3 regions of the Caproicibacterium sp. BJN0003 genome follow, and region 2 is predicted to be linked to each of the others. Evidence: a T-box and tRNA genes for the amino acid it is inferred to sense, from the RefSeq annotation. Region 2 holds a T-box; the other regions hold tRNA genes.
What was found. The T-box of region 2 lies ahead of OP489_RS07840 (valine--tRNA ligase). A T-box ahead of a tRNA ligase gene usually reads a tRNA of that ligase, here a tRNA-Val.
Positions count from the first base shown of each region.

Region 1: it encodes a tRNA-Val, which carries the amino acid that the T-box ahead of OP489_RS07840 (valine--tRNA ligase) is inferred to sense. The anticodon was not compared.
Region 3: it encodes a tRNA-Val, which carries the amino acid that the T-box ahead of OP489_RS07840 (valine--tRNA ligase) is inferred to sense. The anticodon was not compared.

Region 1 covers NZ_CP111108.1:2,423,914-2,430,923, reverse strand. The annotation lists gene OP489_RS12175 (IMP dehydrogenase) at 66-1,583, shown strand; gene OP489_RS12170 (MFS transporter) at 1,663-2,904, shown strand; tRNA gene OP489_RS12165 (tRNA-Met) at 3,056-3,132, shown strand; tRNA gene OP489_RS12160 (tRNA-Glu) at 3,161-3,235, shown strand; tRNA gene OP489_RS12155 (tRNA-Val) at 3,261-3,337, shown strand; gene OP489_RS12150 (hypothetical protein) at 3,422-3,964, shown strand; gene sleB (spore cortex-lytic enzyme) at 4,106-4,801, opposite strand; rRNA gene OP489_RS12140 (16S ribosomal RNA) at 5,150-6,677, shown strand; tRNA gene OP489_RS12135 (tRNA-Ala) at 6,811-6,886, shown strand; tRNA gene OP489_RS12130 (tRNA-Ile) at 6,949-7,010, shown strand, end outside.
Region 2 covers NZ_CP111108.1:1,589,762-1,596,771, reverse strand. The annotation lists gene OP489_RS07855 (Na/Pi cotransporter family protein) at 1-935, shown strand, start outside; gene OP489_RS07850 (hypothetical protein) at 1,064-1,552, shown strand; gene OP489_RS07845 (MgtC/SapB family protein) at 1,652-2,332, opposite strand; T-box leader at 2,467-2,690, shown strand; gene OP489_RS07840 (valine--tRNA ligase) at 2,761-5,385, shown strand; gene OP489_RS07835 (bifunctional folylpolyglutamate synthase/dihydrofolate synthase) at 5,409-6,701, shown strand; gene cysK (cysteine synthase A) at 6,817-7,010, opposite strand, start outside.
Region 3 covers NZ_CP111108.1:1,159,804-1,166,813, forward strand. The annotation lists gene OP489_RS05790 (MATE family efflux transporter) at 1-480, opposite strand, end outside; gene OP489_RS05795 (DNA-deoxyinosine glycosylase) at 511-1,014, opposite strand; tRNA gene OP489_RS05800 (tRNA-Cys) at 1,079-1,152, opposite strand; tRNA gene OP489_RS05805 (tRNA-Gly) at 1,158-1,233, opposite strand; tRNA gene OP489_RS05810 (tRNA-Phe) at 1,236-1,311, opposite strand; tRNA gene OP489_RS05815 (tRNA-Asp) at 1,315-1,391, opposite strand; tRNA gene OP489_RS05820 (tRNA-Val) at 1,397-1,473, opposite strand; gene OP489_RS05825 (class I SAM-dependent DNA methyltransferase) at 1,527-2,300, opposite strand; gene OP489_RS05830 (YerC/YecD family TrpR-related protein) at 2,297-2,626, opposite strand; gene lysA (diaminopimelate decarboxylase) at 2,699-3,997, opposite strand; gene yihA (ribosome biogenesis GTP-binding protein YihA/YsxC) at 4,004-4,618, opposite strand; gene lon (endopeptidase La) at 4,634-7,006, opposite strand.

The DNA of each region.
Region 1 (7,010 bases), 830 kb from region 2:
TAATTACAAAAATATAGATAAATCGTTTATAAAACCAAAAAATAAAAACACGGAGGCAGCAAAACATGGCGATCTTTTATGATGAACCTTCCCATACTTTCGACGAATATCTTTTAATTCCCGGATATTCTTCTTCAAAGTGTATTCCGAGCGAAGTGAGTCTTCGTACAGCGGTGACAAAGTACCGTAAGGGAGATGGGGAGAAGCCTGCAATCGTCATGAATATCCCCATGGTATCAGCAATTATGCAGTCTGTTTCTGGAGATCGGCTGGCGGTTGCTCTGGCAAAAGAGGGCGGCATTTCTTTTATTTACGGTTCTCAGTCGGTTGAGTCCGAAGCGGCAATGGTTGCACGAGTAAAGGCGTATAAAGCGGGATTTGTGATCAGCGACTCCAATATTCAGCCGGACAAGACCCTTTCGGATATTCTGGAGCTAAAGAAAAAGACCGGACATTCCACGGTAGCGGTTACTTCTGACGGAACTGCTAACGGTAAGCTTTTGGGGATCGTTTCGAGCCGTGACTATCGCTTGAGCCGTATGAGCCTTGATATTAAGGTCAGCGACTTTATGACGCCGATTGAAAAAATTATTTCTGCTCCAAAAGGCGCGACTCTTTCGGAGTGCAATGATATCATTTGGGACCATAAGCTCAATTCTCTGCCGGTAATTGATGATGACGGCCGTTTGTGCTATATGGTTTTCCGCAAAGATTATTCAGAGCATAAGGAAAATGTCAACGAGCTGTTGGATGAGAAAAAGCGTTATGTAGTCGGTGCCGGGATCAATACCAGAGATTATAAGGAGCGGATTCCAGCACTTTTGGAAGCTGGAGCGGATATCTTTTGTATCGATTCTTCCGAAGGCTTCTCTGAATGGCAGAAGATGACCATCGAATGGGTACGCGAAAATTACGGAGACAGCGTTAAGATTGGCGCCGGAAATGTAGTTGATAAAGACGGCTTCCGCTTCTTAGCAGAATGCGGAGCGGATTTTGTGAAGATCGGAATCGGCGGCGGGTCTATTTGTATCACACGTGAGACAAAAGGTATTGGCCGCGGACAGGCGACCGCAATTATCGAAGTTGCAAAGGCACGGGACGAATATTACCGTGAGACTGGAGTTTATGTCCCGATTTGTTCCGACGGTGGAATCGTTTATGATCATCATATTACTTTGGCGCTTGCGATGGGTGCTGATTTTGTGATGCTGGGACGTTATTTCTCCCGCTTCGATGAATCCCCGACCAATAAAGTGAACGTAAATGGGACTTATATGAAAGAGTATTGGGGTGAAGGCAGCAACCGTGCCCGCAACTGGCAGCGGTATGACCTTGGCGGCGACAAGAAGCTTTCGTTTGAAGAAGGCGTTGATTCTTATGTTGCTTATGCTGGCCCGCTTAAAGATAACGTGGCCACAACGCTTAGCAAAGTGAAGTCTACAATGTGTAACTGCGGTGCGCTGACGATTCCGGAATTGCAGGAGAAAGCAAAGCTGACACTCGTTTCTGCAACCAGTATCGTAGAGGGCGGCGCTCACGATGTTATTTTGAAAGACCAGACCAATATCAATCACCAGAGATAATCAATAAAAAATGACGGCCCCTGTACGAAAGAAATTTTGACAGGGGCCGTTTTATAAAAGGAAAACCGAGGGGAACTTTATGAGCAAGTGCTGTTTGCGAAAAAAAGCTCCAAAAGAGAAAAATTATGCACCGGCGTTTTTTGGAGCTTATTTTATTTATTATAGTGCATATGCGCTTTTTGCTTCCTATTTAGTTTCGTATCTTTCTCAGCGAGGCTTTTCTGCGGTGACCTGCGGCCTGATTACCAGCTTGACTTTGGTCGCTAATGTGGTGGTGCAGCCGATTTCCGGATATTTGACTGATACGTTTTTGTCGGTCAGGGATTATCTCATCCTTTCCTGCATCGGCTTGATTGTACTTTGTATCTGCAACATGGTGTTTGGGGGGCAGGAGCTTGTTTGCTTTGTTCTGATTGTTTTTTCCGCAGGATTTGCTTATCCGTTTGGTCAGCTGATGGATGCGTGGGTCAATATTGTCAGCCATTTTTCGGGGACGAATCTTGTTTACAGCAGGGTGCGCGCGTTCGGCTCGATTGGATATGCATTGGCTGCAACTGCGGTGGGCGCTTATTTCTCTATTTTTGGATATGGCAACTATTTTTTATTGCAGGCAATCGTTTTTGCAGGCTTAATTTTCTTTTTGCAGGAGCTCCCCAAGTTAAAGCCTGATAACCGAGCGGAGGGAAAATCCGGGGACGAGGGGGCTGCCCTGGGATTCTTTGAGTCTTTTCGTGTTTCAATGAAAAATCCGCGCTATCGAGCTTGCCTTCTCATTTTTAGTCTTTATTGGCTCAGCCATCGCCCAGTGGGCAGCTATCTTGCTTTATTCTGTGGGGAACGCGGCGGAACGGACCAAATGTTTGGATGGATTTGTGGGATTGGTGCGGTAACAGAATTTGTGGTTTTGCTTTGGATTGCGCGCTCACGGGACCTGATCACTTTAAAACAGGAAACTACGATGACTTTTTTTATCAATCTGGGTCGGCCGGCTTTGTTTTTGCTCCCTGGAATCATTCCGCTTTTTCTGGGACAAATTGTGCAGTCAGTAAGCTTTGGCCTTTTCTATACAATTAGTGTAGAGTGTTTTTCCAGAGCGGCAGATCCTCATATCCGCAGTTTTTCCATTTCTGTAGGATTGACGGTGGTCACCGTTATTGGCACCGTTACGGCGAACCTTTTGGGCGGATTTTTATTTGATAAGTTTGGGTCTATTGGGAATACTGTGATGAGTTTTGGGGTTTCCTGTATTGCGCTGCTTTGCTTTTTAAAATACAAAAAAGTCTTGTTTGATACGGAAAAAGAGGGAGAGACAGAGCGGTAAAACTTCAAGATCAGCCATTTTATACGACTATTTTGCTAAAAACTAAAAAATTCCAAAATTTATTTTGCAAAAATCCATTGACAAAGCTTTCATTTCTGTATTATAATAATTAACGCTTCACTGTGTGCTGTGAGCAGATAGTGGACAAAATGGCGGCATAGCTCAGCTGGCTAGAGCATTCGGTTCATACCCGAAGTGTCATAGGTTCAAATCCTATTGCCGCTACCATTTATCGGAGGGTTTCTCCGATCAATTTGGCCCGGTGGTCAAGCGGTTAAGACACCGCCCTTTCACGGCGGCTTCATGAGTTCGAATCTCATCCGGGTCACCATTTTTCTTATTTTTTTCGCGTATGTGGACGCGTAGCTCAGCTGGTTAGAGCGTTCGCCTCACACGCGAGAGGTCAAGGGTTCGAGTCCCTTCGTGTCCACCAAACCCAGCGGCTTTTGCCGCGCTGAAAACCGCTCTCGCAGCGGTTTTTTTAGTATTTTGAAAGTTTCCGGGAGGTTTCTAAGCCATGAAAAAATTATCTGTTATTGCCGTTGCAGCAGCGCTCATGTTCAGCCTTACCGCCTGCGGAGAAGGCGATATTGCCGCTTCTTCCCAAACAGCTTCTTCGGAGGCTGTCTCTTCTGCGGTCGTTTCCACGGTTTCAGTTGATGCCGGAAAATACGAAAATACGCTTTCGGGTTTGTGCAATTATATGATTGACAGCGGAATTGTTGTACAGGAAGAAGGACAGCCCGAAGAAATGCAGGCTTCTTTTATTGGAGCAAAATCCGGTTTGCGGTACGTGTTCAGCAAAGATCCTGCAAAAGATGAAAAGAATTTATCCGTTGAGTTCTATGAATACGACCTTAACAATCTTTCTGATGAGGCTAAGACCTGCCTTGAAAGTGCAAAAGAGAACGGAACCGTTCCGGTCTTTAATGACAACGTAAAGGCAGTCCTTAGCAAAAACGGAAAATATCTGATGATCTATCATGATTCTGTATCCAATGATGATCATCAGCAGATGGAAAAGGCAGCAACACAGGAATTTGAAAATTTTAAAGCGTAAATTGGATCTATTAATAACATTCAATTAAAGATCAGTTTAAGAGGCTTTTTGTGATTCTTCACGAAAGGGCCTCTTATTTTTTGATAAGAATATCATTTTGAAGAAATAAGGAAGACAATTAGAGCCTTCTTATACTAAAGATTAAGAGCAGAATCGGTGGTCGCCAATAATTGTAATGACCGGACGGGAAAAAATCCACTGACTAGTGCTCTTTTTTGGGTTATAATAATAGACTGCACCGCCGGAAGGATCCCAACCATTGATTGCATCTCGAGCAGCACGATAGGCAGAATCGGAAACAGGAGCATCAATTTGGCCGTCGTTTAAACAACTGAAAGCGCCTGGCTGGTAAATAACACCGGCAAGTGTATTAGGAAAGCTGGGATGCTCAATTCGATTTAAGATGACAGCTCCTACGGCAACTTGCCCTTCATAAGGTTCACCGCGCGATTCTGCGGAAATAACTTTTGCGAGAAGAGCAACATCGTTGCTCGAATATCCGCCGGCAGCACCCGTATTTGCACTTTGGCCGCCTCCACCGATGCCCATGGCGTTCAATGTGTTTTTGCCTGCAACACCATCTGCAGTAAGACCATTGATTTTTTGAAATTTGATCACTGCATTTTTTGTATTGCTGCCATAAATGCCGTCGACGTTTCCGGAGTAAAGCCCTTGATTCTGTAATACGGTTTGAATTTTTACGACTTCGTCTCCGCGGCTGCCTTGTTGAGAAAGTACTGCTGTTGTACCGCTGTGTCCAATCAAAAGCGTGATTGCCAGTAAGTTTACAAGCAAAATAACAAGCAGCCTCCAAAAAAACATACCATATCCTTTCATTTTCCCAAACCTTCTTTCTAAAGAAAGAATGCCCCAAAATGAATCATGAAATACTGGAAATAAGAACCCTCTTAAAAAAAATTAAAAAAGGAGAAAAAAGGGGTTGACAAAAGGAAGTAGGTTTGGTATTATAGTAAAGCTGACTCGCGAGAACGAGCGGCGCAGGACCTTGAAAATTAAACAACGAAAAGAGACAAAGGGACCCGGAAAGATTCCGAGAGGGATTGGAACGGAACGAGAAGAAAAACTCGTAAAAAACGGACAAAGAAAGAAACACGCAAGTGTTTTGAAATGAGCTATAAGAAAGCTCTGAAATACGATTAGAGCGCGGAAGCGTTTTGATAAAATATTTTAGAGAGTTTGATCCTGGCTCAGGACGAACGCTGGCGGCGTGCCTAACACATGCAAGTCGAACGAAACTTAAAGGATGAAGTTTTCGGATGGAATCCGATAAGTTTAGTGGCGGACGGGTGAGTAACGCGTGAGGAACCTGCCTTTCAGAGGGGGATAACGTCTGGAAACGGACGCTAATACCGCATAACATTTTCTCTTCGCATGGAGAGGGAATCAAAGGAGCAATCCGCTGAAAGATGGACTCGCGTCCGATTAGCTAGATGGTGAGATAACAGCCCACCATGGCGACGATCGGTAGCCGGACTGAGAGGTTGAACGGCCACATTGGGACTGAGACACGGCCCAGACTCCTACGGGAGGCAGCAGTGGGGGATATTGCACAATGGGGGAAACCCTGATGCAGCAACGCCGCGTGAAGGAAGAAGGTCTTCGGATTGTAAACTTCTGTCTTTAGTGACGATAATGACGGTAGCTAAAGAGGAAGCTCCGGCTAACTACGTGCCAGCAGCCGCGGTAATACGTAGGGAGCAAGCGTTGTCCGGATTTACTGGGTGTAAAGGGTGCGTAGGCGGTTCTGCAAGTCAGTTGTGAAAACTATGGGCTTAACCCATAGCCTGCAATTGAAACTGTGGGACTTGAGTGAAGTAGAGGTAGGTGGAATTCCCGGTGTAGCGGTGAAATGCGTAGAGATCGGGAGGAACACCAGTGGCGAAGGCGGCCTACTGGGCTTTAACTGACGCTGAAGCACGAAAGCATGGGTAGCAAACAGGATTAGATACCCTGGTAGTCCATGCCGTAAACGATGATTACTAGGTGTGGGGGGTCTGACCCCTTCCGTGCCGGAGTTAACACAATAAGTAATCCACCTGGGGAGTACGACCGCAAGGTTGAAACTCAAAGGAATTGACGGGGGCCCGCACAAGCAGTGGAGTATGTGGTTTAATTCGAAGCAACGCGAAGAACCTTACCAGGTCTTGACATCTATCGAAACCCTAAGAGATTAGGGCGTGCCCTTCGGGGAACGGTAAGACAGGTGGTGCATGGTTGTCGTCAGCTCGTGTCGTGAGATGTTGGGTTAAGTCCCGCAACGAGCGCAACCCTTACTGTTAGTTGCTACGCAAGAGCACTCTAGCAGGACTGCCGTTGACAAAACGGAGGAAGGTGGGGACGACGTCAAATCATCATGCCCCTTATGACCTGGGCTACACACGTACTACAATGGTCGTTAACAGAGAGAAGCAAGCCCGCGAGGTGGAGCAAAACTCTAAAAACGGTCTCAGTTCGGATTGTAGGCTGCAACTCGCCTACATGAAGATGGAATTGCTAGTAATCGCGGATCAGCATGCCGCGGTGAATACGTTCCCGGGCCTTGTACACACCGCCCGTCACACCATGGGAGCCGGTAATACCCGAAGTCAGTAGTCTAACAGCAATGAGGACGCTGCCGAAGGTAGGATTGGCGACTGGGGTGAAGTCGTAACAAGGTAGCCGTATCGGAAGGTGCGGCTGGATCACCTCCTTTCTATGGAGAACAGTTAAATGGAAGCATTTAACGACATTCCAAGGTCAGGTTTCCTGAGTCTCTAATCGTTGTTTAATTTTGAAGGCCTTGCAAAAGGACTTCAGAAGGTGGAAGGGTAACAGCCACCAGTTATGGGGGTATAGCTCAGCTGGGAGAGCGCCTGCTTTGCAAGCAGGAGGTCAACGGTTCGATCCCGTTTATCTCCACCAAGGCTCCGAAAGGGGCCAAAAGAAAAGATGGGCAGACGGTGAGAACCGGAAGCCGGAAACATGGGCTTATAGCTCAGCCGGTTAGAGCGCACGCCTGATAAGCGTGAGGTCGGTGGTTCGAGTC
Region 2 (7,010 bases):
TTTTTAATGTAATTGGTGCTCTCGCTTTTACCATGATTTCTTATTTTACTCCTTTTGTGTCAGTAATTGAGGGGTTTGCGCCGGACAATCCGATGATGCAGATTTCGTTAGTGCATATTTGTTTTAATGTAACGACAACGGCAGTTTTACTTCCGCTTTCCAATCATCTTGTAAATCTTGCTTGCCGTCTGGTGCCGGGGGTAGACCAAAAGCTCCAAGCAAGACGGTTGCAGTATTTGGATGAGCGTATTTTAAATGCACCTCCGGTGGCAGTTAGCCAAGTGATCAAAGAAGTCATTCGTATGTCACAAATTGCACGCTCAAACTTTCTTTTGAGTATGGATATGATTTATAAACGCGATGCGGATCGTGTATCGGAGTTAGAGGAAAACGAATCCATTCTTAACTTTCTAAATAAAGGAATTACTGCTTATTTGGTAAAGATCAACGGATTAGAGCTGGAAGATCAAGATCGTGAAACGATTGGCGCGATGTATCATGTGGTAAATGACATCGAGAGAATTGGCGATTACAGTGAGAATATTTCAGAAGAAGCTCAAATTGTAGCAGATGGAAAAGCAACTATGAGTGATGCGGCAATAGCAGAACTCAAGCAGCTGCAAGAAAAAGTGTTGACGGTATTTGACTCTTCTATAGAACTTTTTGCAGATGGCGGTTCTAAACAGGATCTTGGATTTGTAGTCAATAAAACAGAAGAACAAGTGGACGAATTAACAGAATATCTTAAAATGAATCATATTGAACGTCTTAAGAGCGGAGAGTGTTCTCCTCAGTCTGGTTCAGTCTATAATGATTTGCTGATTAATCTGGAGAGAATTGCGGATCATGCTACCAATGTAGCATTTTCGGTGCATACCGGAAAACCTTTAGCAAAATTGCCGGAATTAGCTGTGACAGGAACTACAGCAGAATAACTTTATTACACATATAACAAAGAGGCAGGACGAAAAAATGATTCGTTCTGCCTCTTTCTCTTTTTATTTTATAAAATTCATGGTACAATAAAGCTAATTATTGATTTCATAAAAAGGGAGGCGGAAAATTGAAATTCTACTTTAGACGGGACAGTGGAGATAATGTGGCGTATTGCGTTTATGATGAGAGTGGGAAACCGGCTTTTTTGATTAAAACCAATGGGCAACAGTTGGGACTCAAATTGATTGTAGTGACTCCACACGAGGTACCAGTTGCCAGACTTCATATTCTGGGAATGAGAGAACTTTATCATTGTGGAATTTCAATAGAAGGACAGACTGGAATGCAGGTTGTTTTAAATCCGGTTTCCAGACAGCATCCGGTTCGTATCCGGGGCAGAGATTGGAGATTTCGTGGGAATCTTATTGATCGCAGCTTTGATTTTGTAGATTCCTATGGATCATTGATTATGACACATTCATCAGCTTACGGCGTTTCTGGAAATGATTATGTGCTTGTTGTGCCAGACGAGCGTCATGCATTGGAATCTGTTTGCATTGCTGCGGCAGTGGATTGTCAAGAACAGATTTTACAGCCTGCGCCGCTTCCCGTATAACTTTTTAAAAATTTTGCATGGATTTGTCTTATAACAGGGGGCTCTCAGTAAAATGAGAGCCCCCTGTATTTTAACGTCATTTATAGATTTACTGGTTTATCAATATTCAATACTTTTGATGGCTGGGATGTCTTTTAACAACTTAATAACGTCTTCGGCATTATAAGCGGCTGGATAACGAACTAGAAGCGCAATTTCCAACTTTTGCGGGGAGAGCCGCTTTGTCTGAAGACTGGTGATTTCGATGTGGTGCCTTTCGAAAATTTCCGAAAATAAAGTATGAATGTCTTCATCAGTCGAGACTTCAAGGACCAGCTTTTCAAAAATGGGTTCTTGAGAAATTCTTTTATTGTGAAGTAAAAACAACTGGACAGCTACAATTAAAATAGAAGCGGCAATACCTAGAAGGTACATGCCTGCGCCAAGTGCACAGCCGACACCGACGGTTGCCCATAACCCGGCGGCAGTGGTAACTCCGGTAACATTTTCTTTTCGAACAAAAATGACGCCGGCACCGAGAAATCCAATAGCGGTGACAACACCCGCTGTAATTCTGGATGGATCAAGCGAAATCCCTTTTTCGCCGATCAGGTCGGAAAATCCATATTTAGAAGTCAGAGTCATCAGGGCAGAAGCCATTGCCACAACGGCGTGAGTGCGCATCCCAACTGTTTTAGTATGATTGGAGGATTGATCATGGCCGATTATGCAGCCGCATAAAGCTGCCAAAAACAAACGCAGTAAATATTCTCCCTGAACGATCCAAAAATTTTCCTCCATCGTGGTGACCTCCTTTTCTATTTTTCTATATTATAACATGGTTTGAAAAAATTTGTACTAAGTAATCGAATCTTGACAGAGACCTGTTTTCCGCGTATAATACTTAATATTATTGAGGACAATATCAATTATATACAAAGACGAAGATGGGGAAAAAGGCAAAAGATTTTTATTTTCAGAAAGTCGGCGGATGATGCGAGCCGATATTGTGCTTTTGCGAATCAGTCACCCCGGAGTTGTCTCGCTGAATCAAGATTAAGCGAGACCGAGTGAAAAGCTTTCGCGTTAAGAAAGAGAGGGCTTTAAAAGCCGAATGCGGGTGGTACCGCGGATCTTTTGTTGCAGATTCGCCCCGGATACAGTTTTTCTGTATCCGGGGCTTTTATTTTTAAGGATTAATTTATAAAAAGTGGTTGGAGGAATAATCGATGAGCAGAGATATCGCAAAGTCTTATGATCCCGGAGAAGTGGAAGATCGAATTTACGACTTCTGGGAGAAGGGGAATTATTTTCATGCGGAACCTGATTCAAAGAAAGAGCCGTATACGATTGTGATTCCGCCACCAAATATTACGGGGCAGCTTCATATGGGTCATGCCATGGATGAGACGCTTCAAGATATTTTGATTCGCTGGCGTCGGATGCAGGGACGCTGTGCATTGTGGCTCCCTGGAACGGACCATGCCTCTATTGCAACCGAAGCAAAGATTGTGGAAGCGATGCGCAAAGAGGGGATTACAAAAGAAGAAATTGGACGGGAAGCATTTTTAGAGCGTGCATGGGCTTGGAAGGCGAAATTTGGAGGAAGAATTGTTGAGCAGCTCCGTAAATTAGGATCTTCCTGTGATTGGCAGCGTGAACGCTTTACATTGGACGAAGGCTGCAGTAAAGCGGTACGGGAAGTTTTTGTGCGCCTTTATGAAAAAGGCTTAATCTATCGCGGAGAACGGATTATTAACTGGTGTCCGCACTGCAAGACTTCTATTTCTGATGCAGAAGTGGAGTTCAGCGAAAAAGATGGGTCTTTCTGGCATGTTCGCTATCCATTTAAAGACGGCAGCGGCTATCTGGAGTTAGCGACAACTCGTCCGGAAACGATGTTGGGAGATACAGCAGTAGCGGTGCATCCAGAAGATGATCGTTATCGAGATTTGGTTGGCAAGACGCTGATTTTGCCGCTTGTCGGCAGAGAGATTCCTGTGATTGCGGACGAATATGTTGAGCGGGATTTTGGAACCGGTGTTGTGAAAATTACACCTGCCCATGATCCGAACGACTTTGAAGTTGGGCTGCGGCATCATCTTCCGGTGATCAATATTATGAATGATGATGGTTCCATCAATGAAAATGGTGGAAAATACTGCGGAATGAGCGGAATGGACGCTCGTAAGCAGATTGTCAAAGAACTTGATGAACAAGGATACCTTGTCAGCATTGAGCCGATCAAGCATAATGTAGGGACTTGTTATCGCTGCCATACTGCGATTGAGCCGCGGGTCAGTAAGCAGTGGTTTGTGAAGATGGAGCCTCTTGCAAAACCAGCCATTGAAGCGGTGCGCAGCCATGAAGTTCGTTTTATCCCGGAACGGATGGAAAAAGTTTATTATAACTGGATGGAAAACATCAAGGATTGGTGTATTTCCCGTCAGCTTTGGTGGGGACATCGGATTCCGGCATGGTATTGCGATGACTGCGGGGAAATTACTGTAGCTCGTGAAGCACCGAGTGTTTGTTCCAAATGTGGCAGTAAGCATCTGCATCAGGATGAGGATACGCTCGACACATGGTTTAGTTCTGCTCTATGGCCGTTCAGTACACTTGGATGGCCGGATCAGACAGAAGATCTTAAATATTTTTATCCGACCAATACATTGGTGACCGGCTATGATATCATTTTCTTCTGGGTTGCAAGAATGATTTTCTCCGGAATTGAGCACATGGGAGAAGTACCATTTAAAACTGTCTTTTTCCATGGATTGGTTCGAGATTCGCAGGGCCGTAAGATGAGTAAGTCTCTTGGAAATGGAATTGACCCTCTGGAAGTGATCCAGAAATACGGTGCTGATGCTTTGCGCTTTACACTGGTAACAGGAATCAGTCCCGGAAATGATACCCGTTTTTCAGCTGAGCGCGTAGAAGCAAGCCGGAATTTTGCAAATAAGATCTGGAATGCTGCCCGTTTTACCCTGATGAATATTGATGGGCATGAAGTGCAAAATTGCCTTCCGGAAACGCTGACCATAGAAGACAAGTGGATTCTGAATTCCTTTAATCAGCTGTGCCTCGAAGTGAATGATAATCTGGAAAAGTTTGAGTTGGGCATTGCAGCACAGAAACTTCACGATTTTATCTGGGATCAGTTCTGTGATTGGTATGTGGAAATTTCTAAAATTCGCTTGCAGGGAGACGATAAAAAAGCAGCACAGAATGTGCGTCAGGTGCTCTGCTGGGTGCTGACCAAAACCTTAGCACTTCTTCATCCGTTCATGCCGTATCTGACAGAGGAAATCTGGCAGAGTTTGCCGCATGAGGGAGAAGCTCTTGTTGTTGCAGAATATCCGCAGTATGACAAGAACCTTTCATTCCCGACGGAGGCTGCACAGATGGAGATCGTCATGGATGCCGTGCGTGCCATTCGTAATCGCCGCAGTGAGATGAATGTTCCGCCGAGCAGAAAGGCAAAGCTTTATATTGCAACAGCACAGAGGGCAGAATTTGAAGCGGGGACCAAAGTGTTTGAACGCCTTGCTTCTGCAAGTTCCATCGAGGTTTCAGATTCATTTGATCTTTCAGGAGCAGTTACGATTGTTACCAGCCATGCGAAAATTTATATCGAAATGGACGAACTGGTGGATCGTAAGGCTGAGATTAGCCGTTTGAAAAAAGAACTGGAAACCGTTACGAAAGGCTATAACAGCGCGCAAGCGAAGCTTAATAATGAGAAATTTATGCAGAAAGCGCCACAGAATGTAATTGATGGTGTGCGTGACAATATGGAAAAATTAGAAAAACGTATGACGCTGATTCAGTCCGGTCTTTCTGCGTTGGAGTAATGTAAAGGGAGGAGAGGTTTTCGATGACCTACGAACAGGCGATTGAGCAGATTGATTCTTTGCCGCGCTTTGGGTTAACGCCGGGCCTCGATCATATGCGGATTTTGCTGTCGCGAATTGGAAATCCGCAGAATGCGCTGCAGTTTATTCATGTGGCTGGGACGAATGGAAAGGGCTCAACTTGTGCGATGATCGCTTCTGTTTTGCGTAAATCGCACTATCGGGTCGGCTTGTTTATTTCTCCTCATATCAGTGATTTTGGTGAGCGAATTCAGGTAAATGGGGGCATGATTCCGCATCGAAATTTAATACAGTTAACGGAAAACCTCATGACGATTGTAAGACAGCTTGCTGATGAAGGAATCATTATCACGGAATTTGAGATGATTACCGCGATGGGACTTTGGTGGTTTCAGCAGCAAAAATGTGAGATCGTTGTTTTAGAAGTTGGTCTTGGCGGACGTCTTGACGCGACAAATGTAATTGAAAAGCCACTTTGTTCCGTGATTACACACCTTGCTTTGGATCATACTTCGATTCTTGGAGATACCATTGGCCAGATTGCCTATGAGAAATGCGGGATTATCAAAGAAGGCGGTGTAACGGTCTGCTACCCAGAACAGGAACCTCAGGCAATGGAGGTTATCCGAAAGATTGCCGAGGAGCGTCATAACCGTCTGATCGTTGCAGATCCTTCTGAGATTCAACTCCTTTCAGAGGAATTGTCCGGTACGGCTCTTGGGTATCATGGCATAATGATTCATCTTCCGCTTTTAGGAGATCATCAGATTCATAATGCATGTACGGTACTAACGGTGCTCCGTTATCTAAAAGAAGACCTTCAGATGCATATTAGTGAGCATAGTTTAACTGCTGGATTTTTATCAGTATCCATGCCTGCGCGGTTTGAAATTCTTCGGGAAAGGCCGCTTTGTATTTTGGATGGCGGTCATAATCCGGATGGTATGCGGTCCCTTGCGAGAGCACTCAAAAAATATCTGCCCGGAAAACGATTAGTCGCTGTAACGGGAATGATGAAGGATAAAGATGTGCTTCATGCGATTGAAACATGCAAAGATGTTTTTAGCGAAGTAATCACACTTCCAGTGGAAAGTCCGCGGTCTATGTCGGCGGAGGAGCTTGCGGAATGCTGGCGAAAGATCGGTGTTTCAGCTCAGGTGGGGGAGTATCCAGAACAGGCGATTGCCATGGCAGTGGATATGGCAGGAAAGGATGGCGCTACGGTTATCTGTGGGTCTCTGTATCTTGCGGGAGAACTGCGCCGCACGGCAATTGACCTTCTAAGACTGCTGTAAAGTTCAAGAAAATATTTATATAAAAAGGCCATGAGCCGGTACCAAACGAGGGAAATACCAACTCATAGCCTTTTTTATTTTATGATTCTGAATTTTTACTTATGTTAAAACTTTATTAGTCTTGGAAAAGCGGTGTTGAAAGATAACGATCTCCGGTATCAGGCAAAAGAGCAACGATGGTTTTGCCTTCATTTTCGGGACGCTGAGCCAGTTCCAGTGCAGCAGATACGGCAGCACCAGAAGAAATACCAACGAGAAGACCCTCTTTTTTGGCAAGTTCTTTGCCAATGATGAAGGCGTCTTCGTTTT
Region 3 (7,010 bases), 430 kb from region 2:
AACTCCAAAGGAAAAGAAGCATACAATTTGCATATACTGTGTGCCCATTTCAATCACTTCTGGTGTACTCGTAAACAATCCGATAAACGGACGTGAAAAAAAGCCAACAATAAAAAAGACAATATAATTTAAAAGGCCTAAAAGAATTCCGTGTGTAGCTGCAGAATTGGCTTCTGAAAAATTTTGTTCGCCGAGGCGCCTTGATACTAGAGAATTAATTCCGACCGCAGTACCAATTCCAAGAGCAATTAGCAGACTTTGAATTGGGAACACCAAAGAAACAGCAGTTAAAGCATCTTCACTGATTTGTGCAACAAAATAACTGTCTACTACGTTATAAAGGGCCTGAATCATCATAGAGAACATTGCTGGCAGTGCCATTGAAATAATCAATGGAAACATTAATTTCGTTCCCATTTTATTTGGTGTTAAGGGTTGTGTTTGTTCGTTTGTTTGATCAATTATTTCGTTTTTTTCCATATAGTTCCTCCCTAAAATATGTTACTTCATTCATTTTATGTTGACAGTATTCAACAAAACACGATAAGCATCTACCAAATCATGAAAGCTCATACGGCAATTAGCGGGACTTGTAGAAGGCAAAGCAATTGCATGAATTTTAGTCTTTGGATAAACGAGGCTTTCATATAACTGAAAAGCTTTTTGTCCTGTTGTATAAATCGACTGAATTTCTGTTTCTTTTAGTAAAACTGAAAAATCATTAGGAACAGGTTCCGTAATTGATTGATCAGAAGCACCGCAAATTCGACAAGATTTTAAAACATCCCATAAAGCAATTCGATGTTGCAAAAGAAAAGAAGTTTTTTCTGCATTAGAATTCGGAACAGTTTCGCCAAAAATTTCGGCTAAAACGCGCCAGAAACGATTCTGTGGATGCCCATAATAAAATCCTACCATACGGGATTTAGGGGAAGGCATTGTCCCCAAAACCAAAGCTCTACATTCTGGGCTCCAGACTGGCTCTAAAGGATGTATGATTTTTTTAGGAACCATGATCTAAAATCTCCTCAAATTATTAAAAAAAGACCAAATCTCGAAAGAGATTCGGTCTTTTCAGTGGAGGCGTCACCCAGATTTGAACTGGGGATCAGGGTTTTGCAGACCCATGCCTTACCGCTTGGCTATGACGCCAAAAATGGAGCGAACGACGAGGCTCGAACTCGCTACCTCCACCTTGGCAAGGTGGCGCTCTACCAGATGAGCTACATTCGCAATGGTGCCTCCGGGCGGAATCGAACCACCGACACGGGGATTTTCAGTCCCCTGCTCTACCGACTGAGCTACAGAGGCAAGTGGCGACTCGGAACGGGATCGAACCGTCGACCTCTAGCGTGACAGGCTAGCGTTCTAACCAGCTGAACTACCGAGCCACTGATGGTGGGAACAATAGGACTCGAACCTATGACCCCCTGCTTGTAAGGCAGGTGCTCTAACCAGCTGAGCTATGCTCCCAACAGAGCGAATACTTTCGTATCAGCGACTTATATATGATACTATATCTTGCTTTATTTGTCAATAACTTTTTCCATGTTTTTTACAGATGATTTTTCAGAAACCACCAAAATTCGTTCTGTGTGATTTGTCGGAGCGTTAAAAGTAAAATCTTCATAAACTGCGCGCATCTGCAAACCTGATAGTTCTAATAAAGAACGAATGTCATCGATAGAATAGGCATATTCGTAAAAATTTTCATGGCTTCGATGATAAATTTGCCCTTCCCTTTTAAAGAAATCCAGAGAAATAGAGACTCGATTTTCACGTTCTTCATAAAGATTCTGCCAGATACAATAAACAGGATCGAGATCATAAACAAAAGTATGATCCGCTAAAACATGCTGATGCTTGTATGGCGTATTCAAATCAAAAACAAAATATCCATTTGGCTCCAGAAACAGAGAAACTTTCTGAAAAGCTTTTAAAAGTTCTTTTTTTCCGGATAGATGATTTAAGCTATCCAAAGTACAAAAAACAGTATCGATCGTCCCATAAAGATCTAAATTCTGCATCTTTTGGCAAAGAAATAAAATTTTCTCTCCCGCTGCAGCCACTTTTTGTTGCGCAATCGAAAGCATATCAGGGCTGGCATCGATTCCATAGATGTCAATTCCCATTTGCTTGAGTTCCAAGGTTAAGCTGCCGGTACCACAAGCAAGGTCCAATGCAAGTTTAGGAGTATGCCCAAATTGTGCCAAAACCCGGCGCAGGTATTGTGCCAGCGCCGGGTAATTAACATCTTTCATTAAATAATCGTAATAATTTGCAAAAGCCGAATAACTCATTTTGATTTTATATCTCCGGTCTCTGATTCACTTTTGGGGACATCTTTTATTCGGCCAAAAACCAAACTATAACCGTCGCATCCATAATGCAAAGACCGATTGACACGACTGATCGTTGCAGTAGAAGCACCAGTTTTTTCTACAATATCACTATAAACACGTTTTGTGCTAAGCATATGAGCCACCACAATTCGCTGAGACATTGCTTTAATTTCTGGAACAGTACAAAGATCCTCAAAAAAATTATAACATTCTTCTGCGGACTTTAAAGATAAAATTGCTTCAAATAAAAAATCGACATTATCGTCTTTTAATTTCGAATTCATTTTTTACTCACTCCTCGTCTTCCTGAATTTATATTTTAGCACAGAAAAGGGAAAAAGTAAATCGTTCAGCCATTATAAATCATTGTGAATAAGATCCTCATAGGTTTCCCTCTTTACAGCAATACGGGTCTTTCCATCATGAACCATCACAACGGCAGGACGTGGAATTCGATTATAATTAGAAGCCATGGAATAATTATAAGCTCCAGTCGAAAGGACCGCCAATAAATCGCCCGCTTTACACATCTGCAGAGGAGCATCCTTCTGAATCAGATCCCCTGATTCACAGCATTTTCCGGCGACAGTGACAATTTGCTTTGCAGGCTGGTCTGCATGATTTGCTACAATGACAGTATAATCGCTCTGATAAAGCGCATAGCGCGGATTATCAGTCATACCGCCATCGATAGAAACATATGTACGAATATTAGGAATTTGCTTTACAGCTCCAATCGTGTAAAGTGTAATCCCAGCTTCTCCTACAATAGAACGACCTGGTTCGATATAAATTTTTGGCTCTGTAAAGTCGTATTCTTTACACTTTTGGCCGATCGCTTCTGAAACTTTCTCCATATAAGACTCATACGGGAGAGAATTGTCGGAGGCAATATATTGAATGCCAAAACCACCTCCCAAGTTTAGCTCCGGTAACATGACGCCGGTCTCTTTACGAATCTGCTGCATAAAATCCATCATAACCTGAGCTGCCAGTACGAAGGGCTGTAATTCAAAAATTTGAGAGCCAATATGGCAGTGCAGTTCCAAAAGCTTCAAATTTTTCGCATGAATTGCCATTTTTACGGCCTGCATGGCTTCGCCGGTCTCCAACGCAAATCCAAACTTGGAATCAATTTGTCCGGTCCGTATAAACTGATGAGTATGTGCATCAATGCCAGGCTTAATCCGTAAGGAAACTCCAACTGCCTGATGAAGTTTTCCTGCCATTTCGTCCAACATCTTGAGTTCATCCATATTATCAATAACAATGTGCCCTACACCCGAATTAATTGCGTAAGAAAGTTCATCAGGCGTTTTATTATTTCCGTGCATTTGAATTCGTTCTGCCGGAAATCCTGCTTGTAGAGCTGTGTACAATTCGCCTCCAGAGACAACATCCAGTCCCATTCCCTCTTCATTGACGATCCTGCACATTTCCTTGCAGCAAAAAGCTTTGCTGGCGTAAAGTGGCATTCCATTCCCATGATAGCATTTTTTAAAAGAATTCTGATACATTCGGCAGATACTGCGGATTTTATCTTCATCCATTACATAAAGAGGTGTTCCGTATTCCTGTGCTAATTTTGTAGTATCAATCCCACCAATTGTCAGATGTCCCTGCTGATTTACAGCTAAATGATCAAAATTCAGCATAAAATTTCATTGCTCCTTATTAATTTCCTGCAAAGATGGCATTAAGTTTATATTTTCATCAATGCATTTTCGCAAAACTTCCACACCTTCTCCAGTTTGAGAAGAAAAGGGAATCACTCCTATCTCACGTTTCCCAAATAATTCCTGAAACATTTTTAAATTGAGAGCTCTTTGCGTTTTATTCAGTTTATCACTTTTTGTTATAGCAATCAAGAACGGAAATCCAGTATTCTCAAGAAAAGACACCATATCCAAATCATCAGCCGATGGCTCGTGACGCATATCAATAATCTGGATAATCAGTCGGATATCGCGCTTCATTGAAAGATATCCTTCTACCAATTCAGCCCAACGCTTTTTTTCAGAAAGTGAAACTTTTGCATAACCGTATCCTGGAAGATCCACCAATCTACAGTTGTCAAGCCGATAAAAATTAATGGTTCCTGTTTTGCCTGGCTGTGAGCTTACTCTAGCCAGCGATTTTCGATTTAATAGCTTATTAATCAACGAAGATTTACCAACATTTGATTTTCCTGAGAATACAATTTCTGGCATCGTTGAAAATGGGAGCTGATTTGAGCGACCAAAAGAAGCTTCAAAATCAGCAGTTTCAATCTTCATTTGAGATATCCTTTCTTATTGTAAAGGGACAGGCTTTTTGGTTAGCGCAACATTTAAAACCTGATCGATTTCTTCGACAGGAAGGAATTGAACTGATTTTTTAACTTCCGTATCTACTTCTTCCAAGTCCGGAACATTTTCAGATGGGATCAAAACCGTTTTAATTCCTGCGCGGTAAGCTGCCATTGTTTTTTCTTTTAACCCACCAATTGGCAAAATCCTGCCAAGAAGAGTAATTTCACCGGTCATAGCAACATCGTGACGAATTGGAATACTGGTCAAAGCAGAAGTGATTGCAGTAGCCATCGCCGCACCGGCACTAGGACCGTCTTTCGGGATAGCTCCCTCTGGGGCATGGATATGGATATCATATTTACTATAAAAATCGGTTCGAATTCCAAGCGATTTGGCTCTTGTACGAATACAGCTGATGGCGGTTTTTGCCGATTCCTTCATAACATCGCCAAGGCTTCCGGTTAGTTCAATTTTTCCGCTGCCATCCATGACCGCAACTTCAATTGGCAGCATTTCTCCCCCAACTGTTGTCCAGGCCAATCCATTTACGAGTCCTACCTGATCTTTTTTATTCTGATTTTCTTCTCGAAATTTTTTAGGGCCTAAAAACTCTTCGAGATTTTTTGGGGTCACGTGAATGACTATTTTAGAATTTTTAACAATTTTTATTGCACTTTTTCTGCAGATTTCTGAGATCATACGTTCCAGTCCGCGGACTCCGGCTTCCCTTGTATAACCATCAATTATCGCATGAATAGCAGATGCAGAAATTTTTAGCTGATCAGAATTAATCCCGTTCTTTTTCAGCTGTTTGGGAATTAAATGTTTTCCTGCAATATGAAATTTTTCCTGATGGGTATAGCTGCCCAAGGTAATAACATCCATACGGTCGTAAAGCGGAGCAGGAATTGCAGAAGCGTCATTTGCAGTCGTTAAGAACAATACATGACTGAGGTCAAATGGTAAATCAATATAATGATCATAAAACGTTGAGTTTTGATCTGGATCCAATACCTCTAACAAAGCACTGGAAGGATCTCCTCGAAAATCATTTCCGAGCTTATCAATCTCATCCAAAAGAAGGAGCGGATTATTGACCCCGGCCTGTCTGATTGCATTAATGATTCGTCCCGGCATAGAACCAATATAGGTTTTGCGATGCCCCATAATATCGGATTCATCCCGAACACCACCTAGCGAGACTCTAATGTATTTTCGCCCAATCGCTTCCGCAATCGAGTGTGCAATACTAGTTTTGCCGACTCCCGGAGGTCCAACAAGGCAAATAATCTGCCCTTGCATTTTGGGGTTCAGCTTTTTAACCGCTAAGGATTCTAGAATTCGCTCTTTTACTTTCGTTAGTCCGTAATGATCACGATCCATAATCTTTTTCGCTTTTGAAAGATCAATATGTTCTTTAGAAGAACTATTCCATGGTAAAGAAAGACAAGTATCCAAATAGCTCAGAATAACGCTGGCCTCATGAGAACCTTCAGGCATTTTAGCCATTCGATCGCATTCTTTTAGTAATTTTTCCTGCTGTTCTTTCGGCATACCAGCCTCTTGAATGCGTTTGCGCATTTGGTCGGCTTCTTCTGCAGGGGTATCGTCCTCCCCCAGTTCGTCAGCGATTGCACGCATTTGTTCCCGAAGATAGTAATCTCTTTGATTCTCGTCAATTTGCTCTTTGGCCTTTTCCTGAATTTTATTTTCCAGGGTCAATACTCGAATTTCATCTTTCAATATGCGCGAAAGTTTTTGCAGTCTACTAAAAGGAGAAAGTTCTTCCAAAAGTTGCTGCTTTTGTTCATAATCAAAATTGATATTTGCGGCAATATAATCTGCAAGATCACCGCAATTCTTTTTTTCTAAAACACCGATCACAAGATCCGGAGAAATTTGCGTATAGTTTCGAATATACTCTTCAAACTGTGTACGAACATATCTCATCTGTGCTTCTTGCCGCGGAGTGACCTTTTTTGTCACCTTTGTGGGAAGGATTGCAACTTCAGCAGAAAGATATTCCGTATTGCCCTCTGGCATGGAAATGATTTTCCCACGAGAAATTCCTTCGACGATCACTCGAATTCCCTCATCAGAGCGCCGAATTACCTGTCTGACTTTAGCAATTACACCGATTGAATAAAGATCGTCTTTACCTGGATCATTAACAGTTAGGTCTTTTTGAGCGACCAAAAAGATCTTTTGCTCTTGATCCATAGAGTTCTTTAGCGCTAAGATGGATTTTGGGCGTGCTACGTCAAACTGCAGAGACATTCCAGGAAACACGACAAGCCCCCGTAATGCCAAAACAGGAATCAGAGGATGTTCAGCACTAACTAATTCGACTTCTTTTTGTGTTTCATTGCTCATTGTA